Regions from separate parts of the Paeniglutamicibacter sp. ZC-3 genome, predicted to be linked through region 3. Evidence: riboswitches for the same ligand, from Rfam matches in the RefSeq annotation. Region 3 holds a riboswitch; each other region holds the start of a gene.
What was found. Region 3 has a riboswitch for cyclic di-AMP ahead of OIU93_RS18330 (M23 family metallopeptidase). Riboswitches for the same ligand answer to the same signal wherever they lie in the genome.
Positions count from the first base shown of each region.

Region 1: linked by a shared signal. The riboswitch ahead of OIU93_RS16215 (M23 family metallopeptidase) and the one ahead of OIU93_RS18330 (M23 family metallopeptidase) in region 3 are both predicted to bind cyclic di-AMP.
Region 2: linked by a shared signal. The riboswitch ahead of OIU93_RS02805 (M23 family metallopeptidase) and the one ahead of OIU93_RS18330 (M23 family metallopeptidase) in region 3 are both predicted to bind cyclic di-AMP.

Region 1 is NZ_JAOYTG010000018.1:47,642-58,182, reverse strand. It holds gene OIU93_RS16245 (NAD(P)/FAD-dependent oxidoreductase) at 126-1,538, opposite strand; gene OIU93_RS16240 (glycosyltransferase family 87 protein) at 1,528-2,967, opposite strand; gene OIU93_RS16235 (SRPBCC family protein) at 3,055-3,504, opposite strand; gene OIU93_RS16230 (alkaline phosphatase D family protein) at 3,654-5,369, shown strand; gene OIU93_RS16225 (acyl-CoA thioesterase) at 5,465-6,418, opposite strand; gene OIU93_RS16220 (NAD(P)H-dependent oxidoreductase) at 6,530-7,084, opposite strand; gene OIU93_RS16215 (M23 family metallopeptidase) at 7,339-8,145, opposite strand; cyclic di-AMP (ydaO/yuaA leader) riboswitch at 8,380-8,573, opposite strand; gene OIU93_RS16210 (ATP-dependent Clp protease ATP-binding subunit) at 9,371-10,541, shown strand, end outside.
Region 2 is NZ_JAOYTG010000001.1:622,980-633,520, forward strand. It holds gene OIU93_RS02765 (ABC transporter ATP-binding protein) at 1-169, opposite strand, end outside; gene OIU93_RS02770 (FdhF/YdeP family oxidoreductase) at 621-2,942, opposite strand; gene fdhD (formate dehydrogenase accessory sulfurtransferase FdhD) at 3,015-3,848, opposite strand; gene OIU93_RS02780 (molybdopterin molybdotransferase MoeA) at 3,912-5,111, opposite strand; gene OIU93_RS02785 (DUF6457 domain-containing protein) at 5,122-5,400, opposite strand; gene OIU93_RS02790 (molybdenum cofactor guanylyltransferase) at 5,416-6,084, opposite strand; gene OIU93_RS02795 (HNH endonuclease) at 6,081-6,578, opposite strand; gene OIU93_RS02800 (C40 family peptidase) at 7,129-7,962, opposite strand; cyclic di-AMP (ydaO/yuaA leader) riboswitch at 7,968-8,121, opposite strand; gene OIU93_RS02805 (M23 family metallopeptidase) at 8,249-9,172, opposite strand; cyclic di-AMP (ydaO/yuaA leader) riboswitch at 9,260-9,440, opposite strand; gene OIU93_RS02810 (metal-dependent transcriptional regulator) at 9,526-10,221, opposite strand; gene serC (phosphoserine transaminase) at 10,420-10,541, shown strand, end outside.
Region 3 is NZ_JAOYTG010000024.1:51,216-61,756, reverse strand. It holds gene OIU93_RS18335 (metal-sensitive transcriptional regulator) at 1-330, opposite strand; cyclic di-AMP (ydaO/yuaA leader) riboswitch at 1,782-1,962, shown strand; gene OIU93_RS18330 (M23 family metallopeptidase) at 2,143-2,973, shown strand; cyclic di-AMP (ydaO/yuaA leader) riboswitch at 3,076-3,254, shown strand; gene OIU93_RS18325 (C40 family peptidase) at 3,260-4,126, shown strand; gene OIU93_RS18320 (glycoside hydrolase family 16 protein) at 4,592-5,437, shown strand; gene ccsB (c-type cytochrome biogenesis protein CcsB) at 5,778-6,794, opposite strand; gene OIU93_RS18310 (cytochrome c biogenesis protein ResB) at 6,815-8,434, opposite strand; gene OIU93_RS18305 (cytochrome c biogenesis CcdA family protein) at 8,434-9,198, opposite strand; gene OIU93_RS18300 (TlpA disulfide reductase family protein) at 9,225-9,851, opposite strand; partial or broken gene OIU93_RS18295 (histidine phosphatase family protein) at 9,856-10,433, opposite strand.

The DNA of each region.
Region 1 (10,541 bases), on a different contig from region 3:
ACGCTTCGTCTTGCTCGGGAAATGGCCCGAGCTCCCCCGGTTCATGGCGGAATCTAGTGAAGTCCAAGGATGTATAAGGGAGTATAGGTTTTTTCCTATTCTTTTTACCCGCGGATTCCCGCTGCCTACCTGTGGATCCCGAACTCGTGGTCAAGGGCGCTCAGCGCCGCAAGGTGGCCGCTCATTCCGTGCACCGACGGACCCGGCGGGGTTGAACTGGAAGCCAGATAGATCCCCTTGGCCCGGGTCCGCCACGGATCGGTGGACAGCGTGGGGCGGACCAGCATGCCGCGCATGTCGGTCGCCCCGCCCGAGAGGTCCCCGCCGACCAGGTTGGGGTTCTGAGACGCCAGTCCCGGCGCGGTAACCGCCTGGCTGTATTCGATGGTGTCGGTGAAGCCCGGGGCCACGGCCTCCAGTTGGCGGTCCATTACGGCGGTGAGGTCCGCGGGGTTTCCGTTGGGCACGTGGCAATAGGCCCAGAGCACGTGCTTGCCCTCCGGCGCCCGGCTTGCATCGAAGCGGCTGGGCTGGGAAACGATCGCGTAGGGCGCGCTCGAAACATCGGTGCGCACCCGGCGCTCCTCCCTCCCAATCTGCGCGGCGGTGCCACCCAGATGGATGGTGCCGGCATTGGCAAGCTCGGTGTTGCGCCACGGCACGGGTGCGTTGAGGACATAGTGGATGAGGCAGGACCCCGGAGCCCGGCGCGTGCCGGTGAGGATGTTCTTATATTTCTGCGGCAGCACCCGCCCGGCAATGGAGGCCAGTGCCTCCGGGGAGGTGTCGAAGAGGACTGTCTTTTCGGGGATCTGGGCCAGGTCGGTGACCTCGGTGTCCAGCTCGATGCTCCCCCCGGCCTCAACGAACATGCCGGCCAACGCATCCGAGATCGCCTGCGAGCCGCCGATGGGGATCGGCCACCCCCCGGAGTGCGCCGCGGCAGCGAGGAAGAGACCGGCACCTGCGGTGGCGGGCCCGCGGCCGCCGCCTGCGGTGTGGGCGCCGCACCCGGCAATCATCGCAGCGGCGAGTTCGCCGGTGCCCAGGCCCGGGACCATGAGTTGGGCCGCGCGCAGCCCGAAGACCGTGAGTGCACCGAGTTGCCGCGGGAGCCGCAGCAGCGGATGCAGCAACAAGTCGGAGGTTGTTGCCATGCGCTCAACGACGGGCCCAAGGATTCTGCGGTAGCCGTTGCCGTCCGCGCCCAGCGCCTGAACGGTCCGTTCCAGGTCCCGCCAGGCGATGCCGGCCCGGCCGTCGGGAAACGGGTGGGCGAAGGAGATCTCCGGAACCACGAAGTCGACGCGGTCCCGCAGGCCGATCTCCGCAAAGAACGGCGAGAGCAGCGCCATCGGGTGCACCGCCGAGCCCAGGTCGTGGATTGCCCCGGGGTACCCCAGCCCCCTGGTGCGCGCGGCACCTCCCACGGTGTCGTTGCGCTCAAGGAGCCGCACCGAAAGCCCCGCCCTGGCCATCGTCAGGGCTGCGGCCAGCCCGTTGGGCCCGGCACCGATCACCGCAACGTCATGCGCCATGCTTTGCTCCCAGAACGAACCGGTCTTTCGCCCCGGCAAAGGCACCTGCCTGCGGATCGGACTGCCCCACCCGGCGCACCGGGTCCAGCTCGGGGTCGTACATCGACTGGACCACCCGGTACATCAGGTACCCGGTGGAGATCATGTGCCCCAGCACGGCAAAGACGTAGAAGGAGGTGGGGAACGTGTTGGAGGCCTGGATGTCGGCGGTGGTGGCGTAGAGGTACATCCAGATCGCCCAGAAGTGCAGCACCTCGAAGAGTTGCCAGATGAGGAAGTCCTTCCACTTCGGCCAGGCCAGTGCCGCCAGCGGGATCAGCCACACCACGAATTGCGGCGAGTAGACCTTGTTGAACATGATGAAGGAGGCGACGATGAGGAACACCAGCTGGCTCAGCCGCGGGGCCACCGGGGCGTTGAGGCCCAGATAGGCAATGAAGGCACAACTGGCCACGAAGAGCCCCAGGGCCAGCGCATTGATGGTGGCGGCATCCAGCTCCGCCATCTGCGGCACGACGCCGGCGGTGACGTTGAAGATGTGCCAGAAGGAGGACAGCCCCGCCCCGCGGTCCTCGGTGAAGGTGAAGAAGTGCTTCCACGCGTCGAAGTTCACGAGGGCCATGGGCAGATTCGCCGCCAACCAGGCCAGGACCGCCCCGGCCAGCGAGACGATGAGCGGCTTGTACCTGCCCGTGCGGATGGCCAGCACGATCACGGCGCCGAAGAAGAGCAGCGGGAAGACCTTGATCGCGGTCCCCACGCCGATGAGCACCCCGGCCAGGAAAGTGTTTTGCCGCGAGAAGGCCAACATCGCCAGGGCCAGGCAAGCCACGGCCCACATGTCCCAGTTGATCGAGGCGGCAAGGACCATCCCCGGGGCCAGTGCCACCATGGCGGCGTCCCAGGGGCGGCGCCCGGCGGTCCGTGCGGTGGCCACGACGACGACGAGCCACAGGCCCGCCACCAGGAAGAGGTTTAGGTCGAAGAAGGCCAGCGACCTGTCGAATTCACCGGCCGGCACCAGGGCAGCGGTGAGCGAGGCGATGACTGACATCAACACGGGATATTCGAACTCGGCGCCGGCGGCGAAGGGGGCGAACGCGTTCTCGGCAAAGCCGCGGGCGTGGAAGAGTGCCGTCCAGTCCGAATAGCACGCCCACGCATAGGGGTTGGTGCCGCCCCAGCCATTGAGCCTGCAGGCATTCTTCGCCAGAACCGCCAGCAACGCACCGATCACCGTGAGGATGACCAGCACGCGTTCGACGGTGAAGAACCCGGGGGCGATGCGCCCCGGGCTGGAGTGCCTGCCCAATGGCCCGCCGATGACCTCGGTGAACTTGCGCAGGAAGGCGTCGCTGCGGCTGGGCACGGTGATGCGCATCGGTGCGAGCCGTGGCTTCGTCGGGCCCGGGGCGGGTGGTTGGCTCATGGCTTTTAGCCTAGTGCCCGGCGCCGGGAGGTGCGTGATGCGCGGTGGCGCACGGTGGCGCTCGGTGTTTTGCCCTTCCGCAGTGCCCTACTCGGCGCGGCCGGGGAATTGCGCGGCGAGCCGCTCGAGCGTCCGTTCCATGTTCGGCCCGGTTCTCCGGGTGAAGCCCAGGAGCCGAAGCATCCACTGGTGCCGCAGCCGGCTGGCGTCCCAGGTTTCGCTGACCAGTGTCCCGGACCCTTGGGGTTCGAGTTCATAGCGCCAGCGGTGTCCGCTGAAATGCCTCCATGCGATCGTCCGGTCCTGCTCGAATTCGACCACTGTGTTGCTGATGCGATAGGGAACGCCCAGACGCATCTGCATGCCGAATTCGCTGCCCAGGGTCAGTCGCTGTGACCGGCCGCTGGAGGCCCGCACCGTTCCGGAGCCGTCGATGACAGGGTGCATTTCGGGATTCGTGAGCAGCTCGAAGACCTCGTGCGGGGCAGCAGCGGGGATGAAGCGCCGGCGGGTCTGCAGGTAGCGGGAGTGACTCATCAGCCCATCCTATGCACTGCCCGCACCGCGCAGCGGCACATCGGGCCAGGACGAGAGGGCGGGGTCCGGGTTTTGGTGGAATTCCGGTCTATGCCGGAGGTTTCCGGTGTGCCATTCTGGGTTGACCGGCACCACCAGGGAGAATTCCGATGAGCACTGGAACCACACCGGCCGGCCTCGGCCCGGAGACCGCCCAGGGCCTTTTGCTCGGCCCCATGCTCCGCCACGTGGACAACACCTCCGCCAGCATCTGGGTCGAAACCGCCATGGCCTGCACCGTCGAGGTCCGCTGCGGCGCGGACTCCTGGCAGGCAGCGACGTTCGGTGCCCACGGCCACCACTACGCGCTGGTCGAGGTATCCGGGCTAAAGGCGGGAACCGTCCGTCCCTACACCGTGCACCTGAACGGAAAACGTGTCTGGCCCATCGAGGACGGGTTCCCCGACTCCATGATCGCCACCCTGGATCCGGCCAAGGAACCCCGGCTGGCCTTTGGATCCTGTCGCACCAGTGTCCCGCATGACGAAGCGGGCAATCGTACGCACGGGGTCGACGCAATGCGCGCCTACGCCCTCTCCATGGCCGGGCTCGAGCACGGCCGCTGGCCCGACCTGGCATTGTTCCTTGGCGACCAGGTCTACGCGGACTCCACGAGCCTGGAAATGCAGGAGTTCATCCGCAGACGCCGCAACATCAAGGAAGCCCCCGGGGAAGAGCTGAAGGACTATGAGGAATACGCCCACCTCTATAGCCTGGCCTGGTCGGACCCGGCCAACCGCTGGCTTCTCTCCACGCTGCCCAGCGCCATGATGTTCGACGACCACGATATCCGCGACGACTGGAACTCATCCCTGGAGTGGAAACGTGAGATGCAGAAGACCGGCTGGTGGCACGAACGCATGGTTTCCGGGATCGGTTCGTACTGGATCTATCAGCACCTCGGAAACCTCTCCCCCGATCAGCGGGCTGCCGATCCGCTGTGGCGGCGCATCGCTGCCCACACGGGAACCGGCGAGCTGGACCTGACCGCCGAGCTGGACGAATTCGCCGAGCGCGTCGACGCGGAACCCGAAAGCCACAGTTGGAGCTACTGCCGGGACTGGGATGCGGTGCGCCTGATCGTGGTTGACTCCCGGGCAGCACGCACCTTGGACCCCGGGCGGCGTGCCCTGCTCGACCCGACTGAACTTGCTTGGCTTGATGGGCGGATGCGCGGCGGCTTCCGCCACCTGCTGATCGGCACCTCGTTGCCCTTCCTGCTGCCCATGGGCCTGCACCACGTGGAATCCTGGGATGAGGCCATCTCCAGCGGGAGCCGCAGAAGCCTCCGGGGCTGGCTGGGTGAGCGGTTGCGCAGGACCTTCGACCTTGAACATTGGGCGGCCTTCCAAAGCAGCTTCCAGGAGGTCGCCCGGTTTGCCACGGAGGTCGCCGACGGCAAGCGCGGACCGGTCCCGCAGACCGTCACGTTCCTCTCCGGGGATGTGCACTTTTCCTACGTTTCCGAAGTCGAACGACAGGGCGGCAGCAGAATCCTGCAGGCCGTGTGTTCCCCGATCCGCAACCCGCTGCCCCGGTTCCTGCGGTACTTTGCCGCAGCCTTGGCGCTGGGTCCCGCGGTCCCCTTCGGGGCCTGGATGGCGAGCCAGGCGCACGTGCCCAACCCCCCGTTTGCCTGGAGCGGCATCAAGGGGCCGTGGTTCGACAATTGCCTGGCCATCATTGAGGCCACCGGCGACGGACTGGAAATCAGCTGGGTCACCGGGGTGGTCCGGGATGGGGACCATATGCATCCGAGGTTGGACACCGTGGAGGTTGCCTCGCTTCGGGCGCGCGGCGACCACACGCATTCGCCGGAATCGTAAACGGGGCGGGGATCTCCAGGGCACCGCCCTGCCGGCAACCGCGGGCACCGTCCGATGCCCGGCCGCACCTGCCCCGTACGGTATTTGCCGCCGGCTCAGTACACCCGCTCCGTGGCGAATCGCAGGGGGCTCAGTTCCGCCCGCCGCCGGACCAGGTCCACGGCGTGTGCGTCCAGCCGCCGGTCCTCCTCGCTGACGGGCACCAGCTGCCGCACCGCGGAAGCGCGGCCGGACTCGTCACGGGCGACGAAGATGGTCATGCACTGGGTGGTGTCGCGCCACTGAGTTTCGCGGGGGTCCCGGGCGCGCACGTGCACGGCGATGTGCATGGAATGCGGTCCGGTGTGGATCAGCCGCGCCTCGAGCTCGACGACGTCGCCGATGTGGATGGGATTGGTGAAGTGGATGCCCCCGGAATAGACGGCCACCGCATCATCCCCGCACCACCCCATGGCGCAGGCCCGGGCGACCTCGTCGATCCAGCGCATCACGATCCCGCCGTGTGCGTTCCCTCCCCAGTTCACGTCCGTCGGGGAGGCCAGGAACCTGAACTTCTCGCGAGGCGCGGTGCCGGCCTCCGTGTACTCCTGCGCCAGCATGGCCTGGCGGATCTCGGCGCGCGCGGCCACGCGGTCGGCCGCCCCATGTGCCAGTTGGGCCGCTGCGGCATCGGCCGGCTTCCAGGGCGGGACCACCTTGGCGCGGCGTTGCTCGTCCATTGCCACGAAGACCAGGATGCAGTCCATGGCGGGCTTGAAGACGCGTTCGCGCACGTCGGCGGCGTCGACGGTGACCACCACCTGCATGCTGCTGCGCCCGGTGTGCACGATCCGGGCGGTGACCTCGATCAGGTCGCCGTTTTCGATGGGCCGGGTGAAGTGGACGTTCCCGACGTAGGCGGTGACGCAGTACCCCCCGGAGTAGCCGACGGCGCAGGCGTAGCCGGCCTTGTCGATCCACTCGAGCACGCGCCCGGCCTGGACCGTGAGCCCGTCTTCGGAAACATCGGTCGGTGCGGCCAGGAAGCGCAGCGTCATCACGTCGTTCATGTGCCAATACTAGCCATGTGCCGCCGCAGCAGACGCTTGTGGCCGGCACCCGAAACAGGTACCGGCCACAGGTGCACTCTTCGACCCCGAAGGGTCAATGCCATTTCTGGACTAGTTGCTTTCGGCGGCGGCGCGGATGCCCTCGAGCACTGCCGAAACCTGGCCGACAACCTCTGCGTCGTCCATCGGGTGGGTCTCGGCGAAGCGGACCAGCGAACCCGGGATGGAGAGCTTGACGTCTTCCAGCACGGTGGCGCCGGCGATGCCGACGGCCTTGCGGGCCTCGTCCTGGGCCCACACGCCACCGAACTGGCCGTAGGCGGTGCCGATGACGGCGGCGGGCTTGCCGAAGACGGCACCGGCGCCCATCGGGCGGGAAAGCCAGTCGATGGCGTTCTTCAGCACTGCAGGCATGGTGCCGTTGTACTCGGGGGAAACCAGCAGCAGGGCGTCGGCCGCACCGGCGGCTTCGCGCAGCGCGACGGCAGCAGCCGGAACCTGTCCCTCGACGTCGATGTCCTCGTTGTAGAACGGAATGTCCTCGATGCCGGCGTAAAGGTTTACCTCAACGCCCTCAGGGGCGTTCGCGACGGTGGCCTCGGCCAGCTGCTGGTTGGTGGAACCGTTGCGGAGGGAACCGACGAGGGTCAGGACGGTGGTTGCCATAAGAGGAAGTCTCCTGTTTTTTCGGGGGGTGCTGCTTGATGCGTCAATCAATGTCAACCACGCAATGGGCATCTCGATTCCCCACACGGCCGTGACGAGCAACACATTCTTGGATGCTCGGAAGCGGCCGCGTAGGGAGAATCGTGGGCGTTCTTGCGGTCATTGCCGTGGTGATCTGGATCGTTTCAGCTTTGCAGGACGCCTTCTCGAGGTATACGAAATGAAGTCCGCCAAAAATCGGCGAGTCCTGGCCGTTATAGCCAGCCCTCGGGATTGACCCACTTGCCGTTGACGATGACCTCGAGGTGCAGGTGGGGGCCTGTTGAGTTGCCCGTGCTGCCAGCCAGGGCGACGACCTCGCCGCGCCCGACCTTTTGTCCCACGGACACCTTGAGGGCCGAGTTGTGGTTGTAGCTGGTTTCCAGCCCGTTGCCGTGGTCGATTTTGACGCGGTTGCCGGAGTGGCCGGCCCATTCGGCCTGCACGACGGTGCCGGCGGCGCTTGCCTTGATCGGCGTACCCATGGGAACTGCGTAGTCCAGGCCGTTGTGGTTCATGTACCCCGGACCGGTCGGGTTCTTGCGGAAACCAAAGCGCGACGTCAACCGGATGCTGTCCACCGGCTGGGCGAGCTTGGTGACTTTTCCGGTGTCAGCGGTGGCGGCGGGCGCCGGCTTGGCGTCCTTGGCGACCTTTGCGGCGGCAACGGTCGTGACAGGGGCCGGCTTCTTTTCCTTCTTTTCCACCTTGATGAACTTGCTGGTCACCGAGGCGCGATCGACCGTGAGCTTGTCGCTGGCCGGGGCTTTGACATCCGCGACGGCGGTCTGGGCGACGCGCTGGGGCTCTGGGGCAACCTCCTCGGCCTCCTGCGCGGGGGCGGCAGCGAATGCCAGGGCGGACACGGCGGCGACTGCTGCGAGCTTGTGCGCCAACCCGAGGCGGGGGCGCCGGTTCCGGGGGGCGAACTTCCGAACGCTGTCCAGTTTGCCGGCTTCCGCAGGCATCGGCAGGGGCACCGACTGTGCACCAGATGCGGAAGGGACTTCGGCGGCGGCCATGGATGAAGCGTCCGGGGCCGCTCCATAGCGGAGGCTTGCCACGAATCGGCGGCCGGCATACTCCGTGTCATTCGGGGATTGCGCGGAATCCGGGACCGCGCCGAGTGCGCGGCGGCCCGACCGCCGGGAAGTGTTTTCGCCGTTCGCGATTTGCTCCATGGAAGCGTTGGCGGGCTTGGCATCAACGGGGCCGGACGCGCGGCGGCGCGCGGAATTATGGTGCTGGGTCAAATGATTACCTCTCATGTATCGCCTGCGAAGTTAGCTGTCGGATTCGAGTCATGAGATTAACTCGGCCGAGCCCACCAAGGTGGACTCAACTTCACCCCGAGATCCATGGTGCAAGACCAGGATCGGTTGATTGGGTCCTCCGCCCCTACCGGGAATTTTTACTCCGCGATCCGCCGGTAGGGTTGGGCGAACCGGATCGGGACTGGGTTGCCTAGATGCGACCCGATGTAAAACCCTACGAGGGTAAATACAAAAGTTACAATTCCGTTATCAATCCATGCGGCGGACAAATACGTGGATGCCGACACCGGTCGATGGCTCTCGCTACCTCGATCCCGTATACCCGCACAAGTGCGGACTTCCGGCCCTTTCCATGGTGACTAGGAGCCCGGTCGGATGGCGTCATAGTAGGGCTGCGCCAGCAGCCCGGATTCCATCTGGATGGCAATAGTCAGGAGCTCCCCCGGGACGGTAGCTTAAATGTGATCAAGTAGACGGTGGGCCCGGGCTCTGCGGCGGCGCGGATGGTGCAGTCCAAGCCGGTCGTCGGGCTGATTCCCTCCATTGCGGATCACCACGCCTTCAACCAGTTGCGGATAATGCGGCAGGTTCAGTAGGTGAAGACCCGCAAATCCATCCTGGGTTGGACCTTCTTCCTTAACGGGAACATTGTGGCCGCGGCGAAGTCCTTGTTGATGGACAGGACTATCACCTGCCTGCGTCTCGGCGTGCGGAAAAGGGAACACTGGCACCTCCACGCCTCGGGCAAGAAGGACCACCGTCCCCCACCAGCCGCTTGCCTGAAGGGCAAGCGGCTGGTGACACCCTGAAGCAGGCATATTCCGTGCTGCCGTGCTGAAAGCATCTCCAGGCCGTCGCCCCCGGCATCTCGCCGTCGGCGAACATTGCCCCGCCGGAATCATGCCCGGGAATATCCTGTTGGCATCCGCGTTAACTTGAGCCAAGAGCACTCAAGTATCCAATAGGAGGAAACATGCCAGCATTCTTTGGCCCATCCGGCGCCGGCAACGGCTCTTTCGAGGATTTCCTGGCGCGCTACCTGCAAGGCCAGCGCACCAGCCGCTTCGGGCGCCCCGTCGACATCACCCGACTGCTCAGCCGCCACACGCACGAGGTACTGACCCGTGCCGCGCAATTCGCCGTTGAACACGGCCACACCGACATCGACGCGCTGCACTTGCTGCGCGTGATGCTCGAGATCGAGCCCGTCGACGAGGCCCTGCGCCGCTCCGGGGCCGACGCCGGAGCGATTGCCCGCGACGCCGAACAGCGCTTGCCCGAATCCGGGCCGCGACACTCCGAATCCGCTCCCGCGCTGACCCCATCGGCCCAGCGCGCCCTGCTCGACGCCTACCAGGTCGCCCGCGCCTTCGGCTCAACCTACATCGATCCCGAACACCTGTTCCTGGCGTTCGTGCTCAACACCGAATCCCCGGCCGGGCAGGTGCTCGGCGCCGCCGGAGTCACTCCGCAGACCCTGCAGGCCGCCGCCGAGGGTGCCGAACAACAACGCTCCGGTTCATCTCCGACCCAGCGGAAATCCGCCGAGGCCAACCAGCCCGCCAAGGGTGAGACGCCACTGCTGGAGAAATTCGGCATGGACCTGACCGCCCGGGCCGCCGAGGACGGGCTGGACCCGGTGATCGGCCGCACGCAGGAGATCGAGCAGACCATCGAGATCCTGGCCCGGCGCACGAAGAACAACCCGGTGCTGATCGGCGAGGCCGGCGTCGGGAAAACCGCCGTTGTCGAGGGCCTCGCCCGCGCCATCGTCGCCGGCGAGGTGCCGGATCAGCTGGCAGGCAAGCGCATCATCGCGCTCGACTTGCCGGCCATGGTCGCCGGCACCCGCTACCGCGGCGACTTCGAGGAGCGCCTGACCCAGACCATGGACGAGATCGCCGCGCAGGACGGGGAAGTGATCGTCTTCATCGACGAGCTGCACACCGTGGTGGGCGCCGGCTCAGGCGGCGAGGGCTCCATGGATGCCGGCAACATCCTCAAGCCACGGCTGGCCCGCGGCGAACTTCACCTCATCGGCGCCACCACGCTGGCCGAATACCGCAAGGTCGAGAAGGATCCCGCCTTGGAACGCCGCTTCCAGCCTGTGACCATCGGCGAGCCCTCCATTGAGGACGCCGTAA
Region 2 (10,541 bases), on a different contig from region 3:
CTGCCAAGACGGCCGACAGCACAGAGAACAGCACGAAGACCAAAAGCCGGTTCTTGTAGCTCGCGGCAAAGGCCAGCACCCTCCGCGGTGTCGTGGACGCATATGCCTTGCCCTTGTCCGGTCCGGACATTCTCCACAATGAATGCCAGGCCGCAGTTTCCATGCTCATGTTTTTGTTCTCGCCATTCAGCCGGGTTGTCGTGCCGTACCCGGCCAATGACTCCGCCGGGGATTAAAAAGATCGTCGATCGTGGGCCAGCATACGCAGGTGCCCGCCTCCGACATAACCACCGTGGCGCCCGGGTTCTTCCCGGATCCGCCGCCGGCGCATATGGAGGCACGCCCCGCGGGAGTAAAGTGGGCGACCTCGAGGCCATCCCCGGCCGGCTCCCACGACGCAAAATTGGTCGCAATTCTCCGGTGAGTGCCACTCCGGGGAGGGTGAAACGAAACGTGCGCAGGGGGAGGTGCGAACGGCTTTGACCCGGCTCGGGATCACAGTTTCTCGCCGCCGGGATCACCAGAAGCAGCTGCCCACGCAACGAAGGTCCCGGTGACTTGCCCACCGAGACCTTCGTGTTGCTTCCGCAAAGCTACGGGCTCGCCGCGCTTTTTCGGGGCTAGCTGTCCAGCGTCGGGCCCGGCGCGAGTTCGTGCGGCACGAAGCGCACCATGATGGCCTTGAATCCCGGCGTATTGGATTCGCGTGCCACCAAGTCTCGGTGGACCAGTGCATTGGCTTCCGGGAAGTAGGCTGCTGCGCAGCCCTTGGCAGTCGGATAGGAGACAAGCCGGAAGCGGTTGGCCCGGCGTTCGGTGCCGCCAAAGGTGGAAATGACGTCCACCAAGGACTTGTCCTCCAAACCGAGTTCTGCAAGGTCCTGCGGGTTGATCAGGATGACGCGGCGCCCGTCCTTGATGCCGCGGTAGCGGTCGTCCAGACCGTAGAACGTGGTGTTGTACTGGTCGTGGCTGCGCATGGTCTGCAGGACCAGGTGGCCCTCGGGCGCGTAGAGCGCCTCGAAGGGCGAAACGGTGAACTTACCCTTGCCGATGTCGGTGGCGAAGGACCTGGTGTCGCGCGGAGGGTTGGGCAGCACAAAGCCGTTGCGCCCGCGCACCCGCTTGTTGAAGTCCCCGAAGCCCGGCAGCACGCGGGAGATGTGGTCGCGAATGACGTCGTAGTCCTCCGCCATTCCCTTCCAGTCGACCGAGTGGTCCTCGCCGAGAATGGCTTGGGCCATCCGCGCCACGATAACCGGCTCGGCGAGCAGGTGCTCGGAGACCGGCTTGAGTCGGCCCTGGGTGGAGTGGATGACCGACATGGAGTCCTCCACCGAGAGGAATTGTGCGCCGCCCGGGTGCTTGTCGTCCCGGTCGGTGCGTCCCAGGGTCGGCAGGATCAGCGAGGTCTGCCCGTGCACCACGTGGGAGCGGTTGGGCTTGGTGGAGATGTGCACCGTGAGCTTGGCGCGCTGCATGCCCGCCTCCAATGCCTCGGTTTCCGAGTTTGCAAGGGCGAAGTTCCCGCCCATGGAGACAAAGACGTCTACCTCGTCTTCCTCGAAGGCTTGCAGGGCCTCGGTGGAGTCGTAGCCATGGGCGCGCGGGGAATCGATGTTGAATTCGGCATCCAGGGCGGCCAGCAATGCCTCGCCCGGCTTTTCCCAGATGCCCATGGTTCGGTCGCCCTGGACATTTGAGTGTCCGCGGACCGGGCAGGCACCGGCGCCGGGCTTGCCGAAGTTCCCCTGCACCAGCAGGAGGTTGATGATTTCCTTCAGCGTGGGCACCGAGTGCGGCTGCTGCGTCAGGCCCAGCGCCCAGCAGAAGATGGAGGCCTTGGACTTGATGAGCAGGTTGGCAACGGTGGTGATCTCGGCACGGGTGAGCCCGGTGGCTTCCTCGGTGGCTTCCCAGTCCAGGGTTAAGCGGGCTTCCTTGTACGCTTCGTAGCCGTCGGTGGCCGAGTCGATGAACTCCTTGTCGATGACGGTGCCGGGGTTCTTGGCCTCGGCCTCGAAGATCAGGTGGCCGAAGGCCTGGAAGAGGGCCAGGTCCCCGCCGACCTTGATCTGCAGGAAGTGGTCGCTGATGTCATCGGAGCGTCCCAGCATGCCATTGAGCGACTGCGGATCCTTGAACCCGAAGAAGCCGGCCTCGGGCAACGGGTTGACCGCCACGATGTGGGCGCCGCGCTTGCGGGCATCGGCGAGGGCGGAAAGCATCCGGGGGTGGTTGGTGCCGGGGTTCTGGCCAATGACAAAGATCAACTCGGCGTGTTCGAAGTCCTCAAGGGAAACGGTGCCCTTGCCGATCCCGATGGTGGGGTTCAGCGCGGAGCCGGAGGATTCGTGGCACATGTTTGAGCAGTCGGGCAGGTTGTTGGTGCCCAGCGAGCGGGCCAGCAGCTGGTACATGAACGCGGTCTCGTTGGCGGTGCGCCCCGAGGTGTAGAACACGCACTTTTCCGGCGTGGTCGCGTTCACATGCTCACCGATGGTGGCAAAGGCCTGTGACCAGGTGATCGGCGTGTAGTGGCTTTCGCCCTCGCGGATGATCATCGGCTCGGTGATCCGGCCTTGGGAGCCGAGCCAGTACTCGGTCTTCTCACGCAGCACGTTGATGGGGTGCTTGGCCCACCACTCGGGAGTCACCGTGCGGGCGCTGGCTTCCTCGGCGATGGCCTTGGCGCCGTTCTCGCAGAACTCCGCGGGCTTGCGCGCCCCGGTGATGGATTCGGGCCAGGCGCAGCCCGGGCAGTCGAACCCGCCGCGCTGGTTGATGCGCAGCATCGAGCTCAGTGTCCGGCTCACGCCCGCCTCGGAGAAGCCGCGTTCCAGTGACACCATCACTGCCTTGACCCCGGCCGCGCTGCGTTTTGGCTCGGTGACTTTCAGGTCATCCTCGTTGATGTCCTGCGTTGGGGCTGGCCGATGCATGTATCCTCCACGTCGAAGTGCGGTGTTGTTGACCGTAGTCGCGCGTGCCGGAAACCGGGTGCCTTATTCGGGCTATGAACCGGTTTTCACCCGGTCGGCATGCGTATATAAGTTCACCGTACTACCCCGTGAGAAACCCGCAAGCGTCAACCCGGTTTCATCGGCCAATTCCACTGCCAGCGAAGAGGGAGCACTGACCGCCGAAAGGACCGGGATCCCTGCCATCGCGGCCTTTTGCACCAGTTCGAAGGAGGCCCGCCCAGAGACTTGCAGGATGGTGTCATGAAGCGGTAATTTTTGTTCGCGTAGCCCGGCCCCGATGACCTTGTCCACGGCGTTGTGCCGTCCCACGTCCTCGCGAAGGACCAGCAGCTCGCCGTCGGTGGTGAACAGCCCCGCCGCGTGCACTCCCCCGGTGGCGCTGAAGAGATTTTGTGCCTCGCGCAGGGTGTCGGGCAATCCCAGCAGCACCTTCACATCCAGGTGGCCCCGGGCCGGGTCCAGCGGATAGGAGGACTTCTTGGAGACCTCGTCGATGGAGTTGGTGCCGCAGATCCCGCAGGCCGAGGAGGTCACGACGTTCCGTGCCGCGGAAAGATCCGGGGCCTGGGCCCCGAAACCAACCTGCACGTCGATGACGTTGAAGGTCTGGTTGCCGTCCTCGTCGGTGCCGGCGCAATAGCGCATGGAGACCAGGTGCTCGGTGCGGCTGATGATTCCCTCGGCGAGAAGGAAGCCGGCGACCATGTCGAAGTCGTCTCCGGGGGTGCGCATGGAGGTGGTGAAGGACGTCCCGTTGAAGCGAATTTCCAGGGGTTCCTCGACCGCGAGTTTTTCCTCGCGCGCGATCCGCGCACCATCCAGCGTGGCGCGGACGATGCGCCTGCGTGCTATTTTCCGTCCCATATCTTTATTGCCCTTCTAGCCTTGGCCGCGTTCCGCAGCTCGCGCGGTGCGGCGACCGCACACCTACCAAGGTAGCCGAAGATAGGGCACCGGGTCGCCGGCTGTGGCGCCGTCGGGACCCACCACCAAGATGGCGTCGGCAGCGGCCAGTCCGCGCAGCATGGCAGGTGCCACATGTTCGGCCGGTGCCAGTGCATCGGGGTCGGCACCGCCGGCAGCCGGGACCCAACGGGCCGGGACCAGACGGGTCCTGCCCGGTAGCTTGGTGAAGTCCGTGGCCGAGGTTGCCGTGTGGAGTTCGGCCAATGCGCTGCCGTTTGCCCCGCGCAGGATCGGGTCGACGAGTGTTGCAACGGCCATGAGCGCGGCCAACGGGTTGCCGGGCAGGGCCACCAACAGGCGGTTGCCGGGAAGCACCGCGACCATTGACGGGTGGCCCGGTCGCATGGCCACGGAGGAGATGGCTTCCCGCCCCCCGATGGCGCTGACCGCGGCGCGCACGAAGTCGCGCTCGGAGAATCCAGTGCCCCCGGTGGTCACCACCAGGGCAGCCGCCCTGGCGTCTTCGCCGTCGATGGCCGCGATGGTGGCAGCAAGGGTGTCTCCGATGCGGGTACTGCTGGCAACCGTGCCGCCGAGGGCCGCTACGACCAGGGGCAGCACCGGCGAAAAACCGTCTCGGACCTGGCCAGGTGTCGGGTGACCTGAGGTGATGACCTCATCCCCGGTGAACACCAGGTGCACGGGCGGGACGGCAGCGACCGGGAGTTCGTCGTGTCCCGCCACCGCTGCCGTGGCGATCACACCGGCCCGCAGCAGCGTACCCGCGGCGGCCAGCACATCCCCGGCGGAGGCCTCGGTGCCGGAGGGCCGGATGTCGTCGCCAGCGCGCAATGTCCGCTCGCTGGAGAGCAGGCTTCCCTGGAGCGTCGAGTGCTCGACACGCAGGATGGCCGTGGTGCCCTCGGGAATCAGGGACCCGGTGACCACGGCGCTGGCTTCGCCGGCGGCGAGCACCACGCGGTCCGCCGCAGCGGGGTTGGCTGCGTGCGCCCTGAGCAGTTTCCACGGCCCGGTGCCGTTGACGGCGTATCCGTCCATGGCCGAGGTGGCGCAATGCGGCATCGGGTAGGCGGCCGTCAGATCGGCGGCCAGGATTCGTCCGCCGGCCAGGTGAAGGGGAACGGTTTCGCGAATGCCGGCAATCCTGGAGCCCAGCGCATGGGCATCGGCGCGCGCGGCCTCCCACTGGTGGTCTTCCATGGCGCCCGTGCTAGGCGTTGTCAGGGGAGTCGGTGCGTGCTGCAAGGACCTCGCGGGCCAATCCGTCGGCCGCGTCCATGGCGTCCAGTTCGCCCGACCGGGAGCTGCCGACGGCCAGGCCGGCCGCGTAGCCTGCCACGTAGGTGGTCAGCGGTGCCGCCGGACGGACAATGGTGTGGGCGGCCACCCCTGCAAGCGAAAGAACCTGGTCGATGTCGATCCTGGTGTCGGCGAGGTCAAAGGCCGCCAGCAGTTCCTTGACCCAATCCTCGAGCTCGGCTGCAGGCATGGTGCGTTCTCCTTGTCAATGGCCGTTGGCCACCGCTATCCCGTGGCGCCCGGCATCCCCGGGCGTATCGATGTCGCTGAAGTCCGCATCCGGGAGCTTCAGGCGTTCCATCTGCACTGTAGCAAGCAGACGCATCATTGACGCATTTTCGAGACTTCCGCGGGGTTCGGTGGCCTGGTCGATGGCCTGTCGCAAGGAGGAAGTGAGGATGGCGCAGGAGAGTGTCTGCAGCACGCCCGAGGCATCCTGGGGAACCCATGCCTCGACCCCTTTGGAGGGCTTCCCTGTGGCCGCCAGCAGGGCGTCCACGACAGGACCCGGATCCAGGAAGTCCGAAGCCAGCACCACGGTCAGTTCTGAGGCCTGGTTCTGGCGTTGGGCGCTCTCGTCGTCGGGGCCGTCGTCCAGGGCCGCCCGTCCGGCGGCGACCGCTGCCGCTGGACCGGAAAAGCTGGGGTATTCGCGGGTGATGACCACGCGCTGGAAATCCGGCGCGGTATCCATGTACCGGGTGACGGCTTCGGCCAGGGCATGGGTGCCGACCACGGCGATGGCCTGCGCGTCCCGGACGGCGTTCAGGGAATGCTCCAGCAGCGTTTCCCCTCCGTGTTCCAGTAGGGGCTTGCTGACGCCGCCCAGGCGGGATCCACGGCCACCGGCCACAATAATCGCATCGAATTTCATGCTGCACTCCGTAAGAAGGGACTCCAGGCCTCTGCGGGGCGCTCAAGCTCGGTAATGAACCACTGGGCGCCACGCGGTCGGCTCGGGGCGAACCGCAGCTTCCAGCCAAGCTGTGCTAGCGTCCGGTCCCCCTTGGCGCTGTTGCAGCCTTGGCATGCCGCTACTAGATTCTCCCACGAATCCTCCCCGCCGCGGCTGCGCGGCACGATGTGGTCGATCGTGTTGGCGCTGCGTCCGCAGTATCCGCAGCGGTGCCCGTCGCGGCGCAGCACGCCGCGGCGCGAGACATTGACGGTGTTGCGGTAGGGAAGTCGGATGTACCGATTCAGCAGGATCACCGTCGGCCGGGGCATCACCTGGTTGACCCCGACGATCGGGTCACGGTCGTCATCGGCAAGGACGGTGGCCTTCCCGGTGAGGACAAGGAGAAGTGCCCGGCGGAAGGTGATGACCGCCAGCGGTTCAAATCCTGCATTCAGTACTAGGGTTCGCATACGCGCATCCTTAGATCCTGACCCGGCGCAACGCGAGGGACCCGTCCACGACGGAAGTCCCTCACGGTGGCGCACACGGCACTCGGCTTTGGCTCCTGTGACCTAGCCTAAGACAAGAAACAGCGGTTTTGCGTGTATTTGTGGAAAACCAGTTGAAATTGCCACCATAATTTTCCCTGCAGTACACCCCTCGAACACCTGGCGGACAGGGCTCCGCACGGTGTTCCCGTCCCCCGGGCGCACCACCGTTACCGGCCTGGAACAAGGCGAGGGTACAAATGCCTGCTGCGTAGCCCGAACGCTCGATGCCGGCCGAACTGGAGACATGGATTTGCTTCCCGTCCGCACCCAGGGCGACTGCGTCCACCGCGCCGTCAGTTCGGGAGCCTTCACTCCAGCTCACTGCCTCGTCGGTGCTTGAAATCGGCATACCCACGCCAATGTCCGGCTTACCAAGCCCGGGTAGGCTTCCATGCAAAAATCCGCATTAACCAGCAAGGCCTCCGGTCGATCCACATGGATCGACCGGAGGCCTTGGAACGCTTGGCGCTTAGCCCTTGAGGGTGTAGTAACCGTAGAGCGGGTTGCGGGAAACGTCGTGAAGCATGGTGTCGACGGTCGGGTTCTGGGCACCGATCATCTTGCCGCCGCCGAGGTAGATGCCGACGTGTCCGCCACCGTTCTGGAAGACGAGGTCACCCGGCTTCGGGGAGCTGGTGCGCACGAACTGGCCCGAAGCGCGGATAGCCGAGGTGCCGCGGGCGATGTTGATGCCGTGCTTTGCGTAGACGTACTTGACGAAGCCCGAGCAGTCCCAGCCCGAGGGGGTGTTGCCGCCCCATACATACGGAACGCCGACGTACTTGGCCGCGGTTGCCGCGATGCCGGACAGGTTGGCGGTGTTCATCGAGTCGCTCTTCACCTTGGGGGCCTCGGAGGCCTTAGGGGTGGAGTCGCGGTTCGAGCGGGTCACCGGCGCCATGGCGTCCGAGTTGCTGCTGGAACGGGTCACCGGGGCGGTGTCGTTGGAGCGCTCGGAAACCTCGTTGGAAACGGCGACGACAACCGGCGCGGGCGCCGGCTTGGAGGTGAACGCTGCGCGTTCGATGTTCAGGTCCTTGGCCTTGGAAGCCGCGACCGAAACGGCCTTGACGGCTACACGCTCTGCTGAGAGGCCTTCAACGGGAACTGCGCTTGCTTCGCGGGAAACATCACCCTGGGCCGGAACGCCCAAAGTGAGCACGAGGCCTGATGCGGCTGCAATCACTGCTGCCTGGCGTCCAACCGAACCAGCGTTCGAGGCAACTGCCTTCGAGATGGATTCGAGTGGGTTGGTCCGAACCGGGGTCGCGCGGTGGCGGCCCAATGCTTGACGTGTAGTCACGTAGTAATGCCTCTCCTGATGCCTGCGAGGTGAGCTGTCGGGTTCGAGTGGGAGTCACTCGGCAATCCGGCCGCCAGGCCGAACCACTTAACCCCAAGGCTTCCTGTGTGGAAACCGAATGTGGGTCCCCCGCCACTGCCAAACGAGTAATTGAACGGACACCGTGGGCTGGCAGTGCTCGGCACTTCCCGCGGCGGTGAACAGGGATGATCCCTGGTCACGTATTTAGAATATATGAAGCGAATCCAAAAGTCACGTTCTGATCACGGAACGGTGACAATTGCCGTTATAACCAGGCCTCGGGGTTTACCCACTTGCCGTTGACGATGACTTCCAGGTGCAGGTGGGGGCCGGTTGAGTTGCCCGTGCTGCCGCTCAAGGAGACGACTTCGCCGCGCTTGACCTTCTGGCCCACCGAAACCTTCAGCGACGAATTGTGGTTGTAGCTGGTGTGCAGTCCGTTGCCGTGGTCGATCTCCACACGGAAGCCCGAGTGGCCGGCCCAGGCGGCCTGCACGACGGTGCCGGCGGCGCTTGCCTTGATCGGCGTGCCCATGGGAACTGCGTAGTCCAAGCCGTTGTGGTTCATGTACCCCGGACCGGTCGGATTCTTGCGGTGGCCGAAGCGCGAGGTCAACCGGATGCTGTCCACCGGCTGGGCCAGGACTCCTTCGGCGGCCAGCTTGGTGACGTCTCCGCCGGCTGCGGTCAAGACCGTTGCCAGCTTGTCTTCCTCGGTGAATTCGCTGGTCAGCGAGGCTCGCTCGATCTTGACCTCGTCGTCGGCCGGGGCCATGACGTCGACCACGACGGACTGGGCGACGCGCTCGGATCCCGCAGCTGCCGTTTCGGCTTCCTTTGCGGGAGAGGCTGCGGCGAACGCCAGACCGGAAACGGCGGCGACTGCCGCCAGCTTGTGCGTGAAGCCAAGGCGGGGGCGCTGGGCCCGGGGGGCGAACTTCAGGACATTGTCCAGTTCGTCGACCTCGGCCGGGGCGGCAACGGGTGCTGCCGGCGCAGCCAGGGCGACGGGAATTTCGGTGGCGGCAATTGCGTCCGCGTCCGGGGATACGCCATAGCGCAGGCCCGCTACGAAGCGGCGGCCGGTGTACTGCGTGTTGTCAGGGGTCTCGACGGAATCAGGGACCGCGCTCAGGGCGCGTCGACCGGAACGTCGGGAAGTGTTTTCACCACTCAGGGCGGTGTCCACGATCTGCTCTAGTGAACCTTCAGCAGGCGAAGCATCAACGGGTCCGGAAGCACGGCGGCGCCCGGGAGTGTGCTGCTGAGTCAAATGTCAACCTCTCATGTATCGCCTGCGAAGTTAGCTGTCGGATTCGAGTCATGAGATCAACTCGGCAGAGCCTACATAGTGGACTCAGCTTCACCCCAAGATCCATGGTCCAAGACCAGGAACGGCTGAATGGGTCCTCCGCCCCTACCGGGAATTCTTGCTCCGCGATCCGCCGGTAGGGTTATGCGAACCGGATCGGGACTAGATTGCCTAGGTGCAACCCAACGTGAAACACTACCGGGATTAATGTCAAAGTTACAATTCCGTTATCAATCCATGCGGCGGACAAACACGTGGGCGCTGACTTCCGTCGGAAGCTCCAGCGCGCCCTCGATCCCCTGCACCCGAACAACGACGTAATCGCCGGCCCGTTCGAGGGTGACTAGGGCGCCTGGGCGGATGCCACCCTCATCGAGCTGCACCAGCAGCTCGGGTTCCACCTGGATGGTTTCGGCCAGTCGCTCGACGCGGACCGGGCCCGTATTCCCGTCGACCAGGGCCGAATCGAGACTTTGGACACGTATCGAGATTTCACCCAGTTCCGGCCCTCCCAGGGTCTCGAGCCCGGGGATCGGATTTCCATAGGGAGAGGACTCGGGCGAACCGAGCAACTTGAACAGGCGCTGCTCCACGCGCTCGCTCATCACGTGCTCCCAACGGCAGGCCTCTTCATGGACGTACTCCCACTCCAAGCCAATGACGTCGGCGAGCAGGCGTTCGGCCAGACGGTGCTTGCGCATCACGCCCGTTGCAACTTCTGCGCCATGTGAGGTCAGTTCGAGGTGGCGGTCGGTGGTCACCACGACCAGTCCGTCGCGCTCCATGCGGGCCACCGTCTGTGAAACCGTGGGCCCGGAGTGCCCCAGTCGCTCGGCAATGCGCGCGCGCAGGGCAATGATGCCCTCTTCCTGGAGTTCCAGGATGGTGCGCAAGTACATTTCGGTGGTATCGATCAAATCTGACACGTTTGCAGCTCCCGCAGGGGTTGATTGTTACAAGAGATCACTACGCGATCCACTCTACCCGCGTTCACATTGGCGACTCGCTATTACACAATGGGCCGCCCAGTGCGCGATTATTGAACCACTGGGCACCCTCAATGCGCATCGGATTGCCGCATCGGAAGTGCCCACAGCGGATAACCCCCCCTTATGAGGAGCAACATGAGCACCGGCGTGACCATCCCCCAAGACCTTTTGCCCGTGGACGGACGATTCGGCGCAGGACCTTCCAAGGTCCGCCCCGAACAGATCCAGGCTCTCATCGATGCCGGCACGCAACTCCT
Region 3 (10,541 bases):
TTAGCGCAGCAGGCGGTCAATGGCCGTGGTGACCTCGGAAACCTTCTCGTCCACGTAGGACCGGTCCCCGGTTTGGATGCTCTGTTCCGCGGCATTCACGACGCAATGGGAAACGTGTTCTTCCAGCAGGCCGAGGCTGACCTTGTGCAGGGCCGCGTTGATGGCTGAGATCTGCGCGAGGATGTCGATGCAGTATTTGTCCTCATTCACCATGCGGCCGACGCCGCGAACCTGGCCTTCGATGCGGCTGAGCCGCTTCGTCAGGGCGTCCTTGGTGGCCGTATATCCGTGCCCGACGTGATCGTCGAGGGGAAGCGCGATGTTTTCCATACCTCAAACGGTACCCCCAATGGGTATATTGTCAAGTACCCCCATGGGGTATGTGGGTCAAGGCCTGGGCTGATGCGGTTTCCTGCGGCATTAGAGGGGCGGCTTTGTGAAATCGGCCAATATCGAGGCTGGACCTGCGCGACGTCCGGTAGCGATGGGTTATGAGACATCGCTACCGTGCTCTTTGCCGACGCACCGTTGAGTTTGCGACGCAGTTGGATTTGTGAACACCGAGGTGGATGTTTTCCTATGATTATGCCGACACCCGCGATCTGGCGGATTCCATGGTGCCAGGACCAGTTCCAGACCCAATCCCGGACGACTGCGGAATCGCGCGGAGCTGGGTCAGAGCATCATCAGAATGAATCCCGCGACGGTGCACAGGATTCCCGTCCCCGTAAGTATCCATCCGATGAGCAGGGCGGGGTTCCCCGCCCGGGGCGTTCCCAGCCCCCTTCGGTCAGGATGGGGGCTGGTCGTAATGGATTTCACCTTGGGGGCCGGCAGGCAAACCCAGGGTCTCTGCGGGATCGTGCAGCAGGTGGGAAGTTGAATGTTTCATCGAAGAACACGGCGGCTTCTCCGGGAGAAGGGACTGGATATGAGTGAGCTTTTCAGTTCCTAGTCAGGTACCTATAACAGGCAAATGCCGTGGCTAGGTTCGCTGCTTCGAGGTTGCATCGCCGCGTCGGGCTCAACAGATAACCTCATCGCATCTAAGTGGGATAACGGGAATTTGGGCGCTTTTCGGTCTCAGTGGATGGCCCCTGTGGGCGGCAGTGCCGGGACAACGATGTTGTCAGGCTCTTGTCAGCGTTCAGATTCACCGTATTGCGGCGCGTCCCCGACGGTGCTGGAGAGCACCTCCATCGTTCGGTTCCCGAGACCGCCCATGGCCGGCAGGATGTGGTGGGGGATAAACGCATGTGGGACCCGATTAATATCGAGTCCCACAGCGTGCACCGGCCAGAGGATTTAGGTCTCACCGTTACAGCGACTGCAAGCTCCGTTCAAAAAACCTGCAGTCGCCTAGAAAGAGCTTATCAGAGCGTCGTTTCCAGTCGAAGCATCCGTGGTCGTCTGCGTAGATGAGGACTTCTTCCAGGGGCTGCCCTTGAAACGGATGAACCTCACAACCGCTATGCCGGCCTTTCCCTACTCTTCACCTATCACTTCGGCGATCCGTTGCTGCCACACATGTAGGACCAAGGCGGGATTGGACGTGTTCTGACACATGAACACGCGGAAAGGGGGAAGAACGGAACCAGCCGTAGGCGAGGTCGGCGGCCGTATTCGCGAATGAATCCCATGGCCTCACTTTCGCCCGAAGCCCGAGGCCACGCGTTTGCCCGTCGCATGGATTGATAACGGAATTGTAACTTTCTGTATATACCCCGGTAGAGTTAGACGTTGGGTTTCACTTACGCAAATCCGTCCCGATCCGATTCGCATAACCCTACCGGCGGATCGCGGAGCAAGAATTCCCGGTGGGGGCGGAGGACCCATTCAACCGTTCCTGGTCTTGGACCACGGATCTTGGGGTGAAGCTGAGTCCACTATATAGGCTCAGCCGAGTTGATCTCATGACTCGAATCCGACAGCTAACTTCGCAGGCGATACATGAGAGGTAGACATTTGACTCAGCAGCACACTCCCGGCCGCCGTAGTGCTTCCGGACCCGTTGATGCTACGCCTGCTGACGGTTCACTAGAGCAGATCGCGGACACCGCACCGATCGGTGAAAACACTTCCCGACGTTCCGGTCGACGCGCCCTGAGCGCGGTCCCGGACTCCGTTGAGGCCCCCGACAGCATGCAGTACCTTGGCCGCCGCTTTGCGGCGGGCCTGCGCTACGGCGCATCCCCGGATGCGGACGCAATTGCCGCCAGCGAAATTCCTACTCCCCTGGTTGCTCCCACGACTTCGGTTGCCGCGCCCACCGAAGTCGACGAGCTGGACAATGTCCTAAAGTTCGAGCCCCGGACGCAACGCCCCCGACTTGGGTATGCGCACATGATCGCAGCAGTCGCAGCCGTTTCCGGCCTGGCATTCGCCGCCATCACCCCGGGGCAGGATGTCGAGGAAGCTGCCTCGGAGACCCAGCGCGTCGCCCAGACTGCTGTAGCAGATGTCACGGCCCCGGCCGACGACGAGGTCAAGATCGAGCGCGCCTCGCTGACCAGCGAGTTCACCGAGGAAGACAAGCTGGCAACGGTCGTGACCGCTTCCGGCGGCGACGTCACCAAAGTCGAAAGCGGCGGGGTCCTGGCCCAACCGTTGGACACCGTGCGATTGACTTCGCGTTTCGGGTTCCGGAAGAATCCGACCGGCCCGGGTTTCATGAACCACAACGGGCTGGACTATGGGGCCGCGTGCGGGACCCCTGTGAAGGCCAGTGCCGCCGGCACCGTCGTGCAGTCCGAGTTTGCCGGCCACTCCGGCAACCGCGTGCAGATCGACCATGGCAACGGGCTGGAGACCAGCTACAACCACAATTCGGCCCTCAAGGTGTCCGTGGGACAAAAGGTCAAGCGCGGAGAAGTTGTCGCGCTTGTCGGCACCACGGGCAACTCGACCGGTTGCCACGTCCACCTCGAGGTCATCGTCAACGGCAAGTGGGTAAACCCCGAAAGCTGGTTATAACGGCAATTGTCACTGTTCCGTGACCAAAACGTGACTTGTGGATTAGCTTCATATATTCTAAGTAAGTGATCGGGGATCAACCCTGTTCACCGCCGCGGGAAGTGCCGAGCACTGCCAGCCCACGGTGTCCGTTCACTTACTCGTTTGGCAGTGGCGGGGGACCCACATTCGGTTTCCACACAGGAAGCCTTGGGGTTAAGTGGTTCGGCCTGGCGACCGGATTGCCGAGTGACTCCCACTCGAACCCGACAGCTCACCTCGCAGGCATCAGGAGAGGCATTACTACGTGACTACACGTCAAGCATTGGGCCGCCACCGCGCGACCCCGGTTCGGACCAACCCCCTCGAATCCATCTCAAAGGCCGTTGCCTCGAACGCTGGTTCGGTTGGCCGCCAGGCAGCAGTCGTTGCCGCCGCATCCGGCCTGGTCCTCACTTTGGGCGTTCCCGCCCAGGGTGATGTTTCCCGCGAAGCAAGCGCCGTTCCCGTTGAAGGGCTTAGCCCGGAGCGCGTAGCCGTCAAGGCCGTTTCGGTCTCGGCGTCCAAGGACCTGAACATCGAGCGCGCAGCGTTCACCTCCAAGCCGGCACCCGCCCCGGTCGTCGTCGCCGTGGCCGAGGAAGTTACCCCGCGCTCCAACGACACCGCTCCGGTGACCCGTGCCAGCACCAACTCGAAGTCCACCGCTCCGGCGACCCGTGCCAGCAGCGCCTCGGACGCCAGCGCTCCGATGACCCGCTCGAACCGAGATTCCGCCCCTAAGGCCGCCGAGGCCCCCAAGGTCAAGAGCGACTCGATGAACACCGCCAACCTCTCCGGCATCGCGGCAACCGCGGCCAAGTACGGAGGTGTTCCCTACGTCTGGGGCGGCAACACCCCCTCGGGCTGGGACTGCTCCGGCTTCGTCAAGTACGTCTACGCACAGCACGGCATCAACATCGCCCGCGGCACCTCGGCCATCCGCGCATCGGGCCAGTTCGTTCGCACCAGCTCCCCGAAGCCGGGCGACCTCGTCTTCCAGAACGGTGGCGGCCACGTCGGCATCTACCTCGGTGGCGGCAAGATGATCGGTGCGCAGAATCCGACGACGGACACCCTGCTCCACGATGTTACGCGTAACCCCCTCTACGGGTACTACACCCTCAAGGGCTAAGCACAGGCGTTCCGGGGCCCCCGATCGATCCGCAAGGATCGATCGGGGGCCCCGTTTCTTTTTACAAGGATTTTTCAAATGGCTGGTTCTTGGCATCACGCCAGCGATCAAAACGCCACTTTTGATAAATAGTCGCAGGACAGCCGACACGACGGTAAATTCCCCTCCGAAAACCCCCACCGAACCCTTATCGCGTCGAAAAGGGATATGTACCGTTTGTGGTGGAGGGATCTGTAGGAGTTCCCATGCCGGCCAGATGCCGATCGTCCATGAGGCCCCGCAAAGTCATGTCCGGGGTATCCCGAAGGCCGGAAGGCTCAGTGTTCTGATAGATGGAGACCCCGCCTGGTAACGGGCCTCTGCACGCGCGGTCCCGTCGGCAACAACCTGTGAGCTTGCAAGGAATGCACGGGCGGTAGCAACGCACACATTGCTGGGCGCGATCGCTGCGGCTAGCATCGGGAAATGCGCAGGAGGAACGAATTCCGTGTTGGGGCCATGGCCGGATGCATCGGGCTGGGGCTGCTGTTGGCAGGATGTTCTTCCCAGGATCCGATCCCTGAAACCCGCCCTGGCGCGGCTTCCAAGGATGGGATCCTGCTGGACGAGAGGTTCGACGGAAACACGCTGGATACCGCCCTCTGGAATACGTGCCATTGGTGGCAGGACGACGGATGCACGATTGCTACCAACGATGAACTTGAATGGTATCTTCCGCAACAGGTCAAGGTCTCCGAAGGGGCGCTTCACCTGACCGCTGCGCGCAGTGCGATATCCGCATCCGACGGCAAAAGCTATGCCTTCGCTTCGGGCATGGTGACCACCGGGCCGCCGGCCCACCAGATGGGGCCCAAGCTTGCATTCACGTATGGGGCGGTGGAAGTCCGGTTTCGCCTTCCTGCAGGCCGCGGCCTGTGGCCCGCCATCTGGCTGCTTCCCGCCAGCCAAGACTCCCGGCCCGAAATAGACATGTTGGAAGTCACCGGCGAGGATCCTGGTCGCCTGCGGATGCACCTGCATCCCAAGGACAGGTCGGCCCCATCCATCGGAAAGGATTACCTCCTGCCGGGAGGCGCTTCCCTGGCCGACGGCTGGCACACCATCGGCCTGGACTGGTCCCCGGGCAGGCTGGATTTCATCCTCGACGGAAAGCGGGTATGGCGACTGGACGGCAAGCAGGTGCCGGACGAGCCGATGTATCTGGTGATGAACCTCGCCGTCGGGGGCGAGTACCCGGGAGACCCGGACGAAAGCACCCAGTTCCCGGCGACCCTGAGCATTGACCATGTCCGGATTCGTCGCAATGGCTGACCTGGCATCGGTCTGATCGCCTCCTACTGGCGCGAATGCGCAATCCGTTGCGGCCCAGAACAGACGCTCTGTTTCCGGGGACCGGGCCAACCTCTTGCATGTCGGATTTTGGTGCACGGATGTCGCGGCGGGGGGTGGGGCGCCAAATGGAACGCACCCGCCCCCACCGCGACACCCACTCCCGGAACCCAAGATCGTCGCCTGGATCCTGCTGGCCTCCACTGTTGTCGCGAACATCATCGGCTACGTAAACGCCCAGGGAAACTCCACATCCGCGACCCCGAGTGTGTGCACGCCTTGGCAGGCGGTCAGGCCCGCCACGGTTCCCGCGGACGGTGGTCTAGACTCCGGCGTAGGAGTGCAGCCCGTTGAAGTAGAGGTTCACGACGGTGAAGTTGAAGACGAGGCAAAGGTAGCCGATGATGCTCAACCACGCCGAGCGTGCCCCGGTCCAGCCGCCCGTCGCCCGGGCGTGCAGGTAGCCTGCATAGACGACCCAGATCACGAAGGTCCAGACTTCCTTGGTGTCCCAGCCCCAGTAACGGCCCCAGGCTGCCTCGGCCCAAATGGCACCGGCTATCAAGGTGAAGGTCCACATCACGAAGGCAACTGCGTTGATGCGGTAGGCGAAGTTTTCCAACGACGCCGCGCCGGGGACCAGGCGCATAAACGGCATCTTGTCCTTCCTTCCGGCGGCAAGTGCATCGATCCGGGCATGTTGGACCAGTTGGAGCACGTTCATCGCAAAGGTGATGGTGAACAGGGCCGAGGCCAGCACCGCGATGGAGACGTGGATGATCAGCCAGTAGCTCTGCAGCGCGGGCACCAAGTGCGCCACGGGAGTCGGGAAACCCATGGTGGCGCCACACAGCATGACGGTGACCAGGCCGATGACGAAGGTGCCCATGAAGCGCAGGTCCTTCCTCAGCAGCACGAGCACGAAGACGAGGGCCACCAGGAAGGAGCCAGTGGAGAGGAACTCGTACATGTTCCCCCACGGCACCCGGTGCGCGGCAATGGAGCGGCCGGCCACCGCGAACCCCTGCATGAGCACGCCGAGCCAGGTCAGGGAGACGGCCACCTTCGCTGCCATGCGCCTTCCGGAGGCCATGGTGTAGTCCATGGAGTCATTGACCAGTTCGTTCTCCGATCCGACCGATGGAGGCGCCCCTGCTGAACCGGCAGCCACGAGGACCTTCTTTTCCGAGACGAGTGTTGCGGCGTCGATCTCCCGGATGAGCTTGCTGGACTTGGCAAGGTCCCACGCGAAGGCCACGAAGGCTGCCGCATAGACGATTGCTGCCAGCAGCATGAACAGGTCGCTGTACTGCCCCAAGGCCACGTTGATCGTGGGCATGTCGTTTTCCATTCGTTCTCCTAGACTCCGGCTCGCTCAACGGCGGGCCACTGCTGTTCAAGGAGCTCGCGCAGCTCCTTGGCTTCGGCTTCAAGTCCGTGGTCTTCACCACGGGCCAGCAATCCGTATTCGATGACCCGCTCTTCACGGCCCGAGCCGTCAACGGAGGTCTTGATTCTCACCCAGGCCCGGCGACGCGGGGTAAAGAGCGAGATGCCCAGACCCAGCAGCGAAAGGGCAGCAAAGACCGCGACGGGGCGCTTGCTCGGGTCGTAGGCGATGTCCACGCCGATGAAGCGCTTGAGCCCGTCAAAGGAAATGCTTCCCTTGCCGTCGGGCAATTCGTACGTCTGCCCGGCGCCCAGCACGATGCCGCCGGCCTCAAGCTCTCTGCTGTTGAGCTCCGTGAGCTCATCGGTTTCCAGCACGTAGACGTTTTGCGGCATGCCGTCATCCAGCCCCAGGTCCCCATAGTAGGAATTCAGCTGGAGCTGCGGGTTGATCGCATTCGGGTCCCCGGAAATGGAGAACCCTGTCTCGTCGGTCATGGCGGTGGGCAGCAGGAATCCCTGGAACCCCAACTGCTCGGGCTTGGCGTCCGGGACCTTAATGACCATGAGCGAGGTGTACATGCCATCCTGCGGCACCGAAACCACCGATCCGCTGAAGGCAATGTTTCCGTCGCCGTCTCGCACGGTGACCACCGGGGTGTACCCGTTGCCGACCAGGTACATGTCGGCGCCATCGATGCGCAGGGGGTGGTTGACCCGAATCGTTTCCTTTTCGGGTTCGGCATTCGGGTTGCGGCGGGTCTCTACCTCGGCGGTGAAGTCGATGGGCTGGCCGAAGTGCGTGGTGGATTCGCGGTCGAAGGTGACATTGAATTTCTCGAGCTTGACCGAATACGGGTCAAGGGAGTCTTCCTGGAACCAGGTCCCGGGAGTGAACGCGTCATAGGACACCAGGGAGTTCACGAAGGTGTCCCCCTCCACCAGGAGGCGCTGGCCGTTGTAGCCGAAGGCGCCGCCGATGCCGACCGAGGCCAGGAGTCCCACCAAGGAAATGTGGAACAGCAGATTGCCGATTTCTCGGGTGTACCCGCGTTCTGCACCCACCGACGGGCTGGAACCCTCGGGGCGGGCCTCGGAACGGTAACCACGCTTCTTCAGGAGCTTCGCGGCCCGCTCGACAATTTCCCCGTCGCTGAGACCAGACTCGGAGGCCGGCTGGATCTGGATGGTGCCGTTTTGCGGGAGGCGGTTCAACCGTGAGGGCGTGCGTGGCGGCGGGGTGCGCAGCGCCTGCGCGTGCTTCTTGACCCGCGGCAGGATGCAGCCGATCAGGGAGATGAACAGCAACAGGTAGATGGCCGAGAACCAGACGGAGGAGTAGACGTCGAAGAGCTGGAAACGATCGAGCCATTCGCCGGTGGTCGGCTTGTTGGTCAGGTAGGTGGTCACCTGCTCCGGGTTGACCGAGCGCTGGGGAAAGAGTGAACCGGGCACCGCTGCCACGGCCAGGAGCAGCAGCAGGAAGAGCGCGGTGCGCATGCTGGTGAGCTGGGTCCAGGTCCAGCGGAGCATGCCCCCGAAGCCCAGGGCCGGGACCGCAATGTCTTTTTTGGAATCTTTTTTTGCCATTAGATGGGCAACCTGACCTCATTGGTGAACCAATCCTGCAATTGCGTGACCCAAAAGCCCCACAGTCCGGTGGCCATCAGGATTCCCAGAAGAATCAACATGCCGCCGCCGAAGCGCATGATCGCCAGCTGGTGCCGACGGAAGAATTGCATGGCACCCATGCCACGGCGGATCGCCAGGGCGATGAAAAGGAACGGCAGTCCCAGGCCCATGCAGTAGAAAAAGGTCAGCAGGGCGCCCTTGGCAACGTTGGCGTCGGGGCCACTGCTCATGATCAGCACGGCGGCAAGCGTCGGCCCGATGCAGGGTGCCCAACCCAACCCGAAGGTCACCCCAAGCACCGGTGCACCCCACAACCCGGCGGGGGGTTTGCGGTGGATCTTGGCTTCGCGTTGCATGAAGGAGAATCCCCCCATGAACACCACGCCCATGAAAATCACCACCAGGCCCAGCACTTGGGTGACCCACGAGCCCTTGTAGATCATCCAGCCGGCGATCTGTGAAAAGACGACTCCGGCCAGCATGAAGACCGCGGTGAAGCCGAGGATGAACAGCCCGATGCCGGCGGCCATGCGGCCGCGTTTTTGGTCGGCAAGGTCGGCGCCGGAGAGGCCAGTGACGTATCCGAGGTAGCCGGGCACCAGGGGCAGCACGCATGGCGACAGGAAGGACACGAGTCCGGCCAGGATGGCCACGGGCACCGCGATAAGCAGCGATCCGTCCTGGACGATCTCGGCAAACGGGTTTCCTTGGGCCGGCAGCATGAGGGCTCCGGCCAGTACGGGGCTGATCACAACGACTCGGTGAGTGCCGTGTTGATTAGTGCCTTGAGCGTAGCTTTTTCAGCGACGCCCAGGATCCGAGCGGAGACCCGTCCCTGCTTGTCCAGCACCAAGGTGGTGGGCACGGCCTTGAGCGGGACGTACTTGGTCATGGCGAGCTGGATGGCGCCCTGGGTGTCCTGTATGGAGGGGTATTTGATGCCGAAGGTGCGCTCGAAGGCCTCGGCCGCCTCCTTTTCGTCGCGCACGTTGATGCCAATGAATCCGACCTGGCCTTCGAACTCCTTGCTGAGTTCAACCAGGTGCGGAGCCTCGATGCGGCACGGTGCGCATGCGGCGTACCAAAAGTTCAGGACCGTTGCCTGGTCGGCCCACTCGGCTGAGTCAATCGTGGTTCCGTCATAGGCCACCGCATTGATCTCGACCGGTGCCGTGCGGGATTCCGGACCGTATTCCTGGACTGACCCGTCGCCGGCAATGTAGTTCTTGTTGTTTCCTTCGCGGGCCTGCTTGGCCAGGGGGTCTTCTTCGCCGATGCAGGCCGTCAGCGGCAGCACGGCAGCTCCAAGTAGTGCGGCGCGCAAGAATGTACGTCGTCTCAAGCGCTGTGCTTGGGACGAGATGGGATCGGTCATGATCTCAAGCTCCAGGGATGTTCGCAGCGTTGGACAAGAGGTCCACGCCGGGTTGCGTATAGCGGACTGCGACCGGACTTCCATCTTCAAAGTCCAGCCTAGTCACGGAGGTGAGAGTGCATTCGCGTTTCCGCGGGTGGTGCCACAGGGTCTTGCCCTCGGCGGAGCGGCGTGTCACCCAGATGGGCAGCCGGTGGCCATCATTCGTTCAATCTGGTCCCGGTAGGGTTCCCCCCAGGATGGACGAAATGGGTTTGCGACGTAGGACCCTCAGTCGGTCCTAGAACAGGGACAAGCCCTCGAAACGATTCGCTGCCTCGGTGATTCGCGCATCCGTGACAAGGTCCAGGAGCGGGGCACTAAAGGCGGGCTTCGCCGTTTTCCGAACCCGTACAAGCCGGGACGAGACCACGTGGGTGTTGTGGCGTCCGACTCATGCTCTCCGGTGCAGAAATCTGCCGTCCGAACGGCCCTTTGATGGCCTAGATCGGAAAGGTGGAATTTCGGCGATCGACCACAGAGGACCCTGTCCGGGTTATGAACTCCGCCATGACGCAGCAGGTGAACGGTAGCAGTCGACATGGCCCAAGTATCTCAAATCCTTGTTCAACAACCTAAACCGAGGTAATCGCGATGGCCGGCGCCCGGGAACCGCAACGATGACGTCGACAGGACCCGTTCATGGCACCG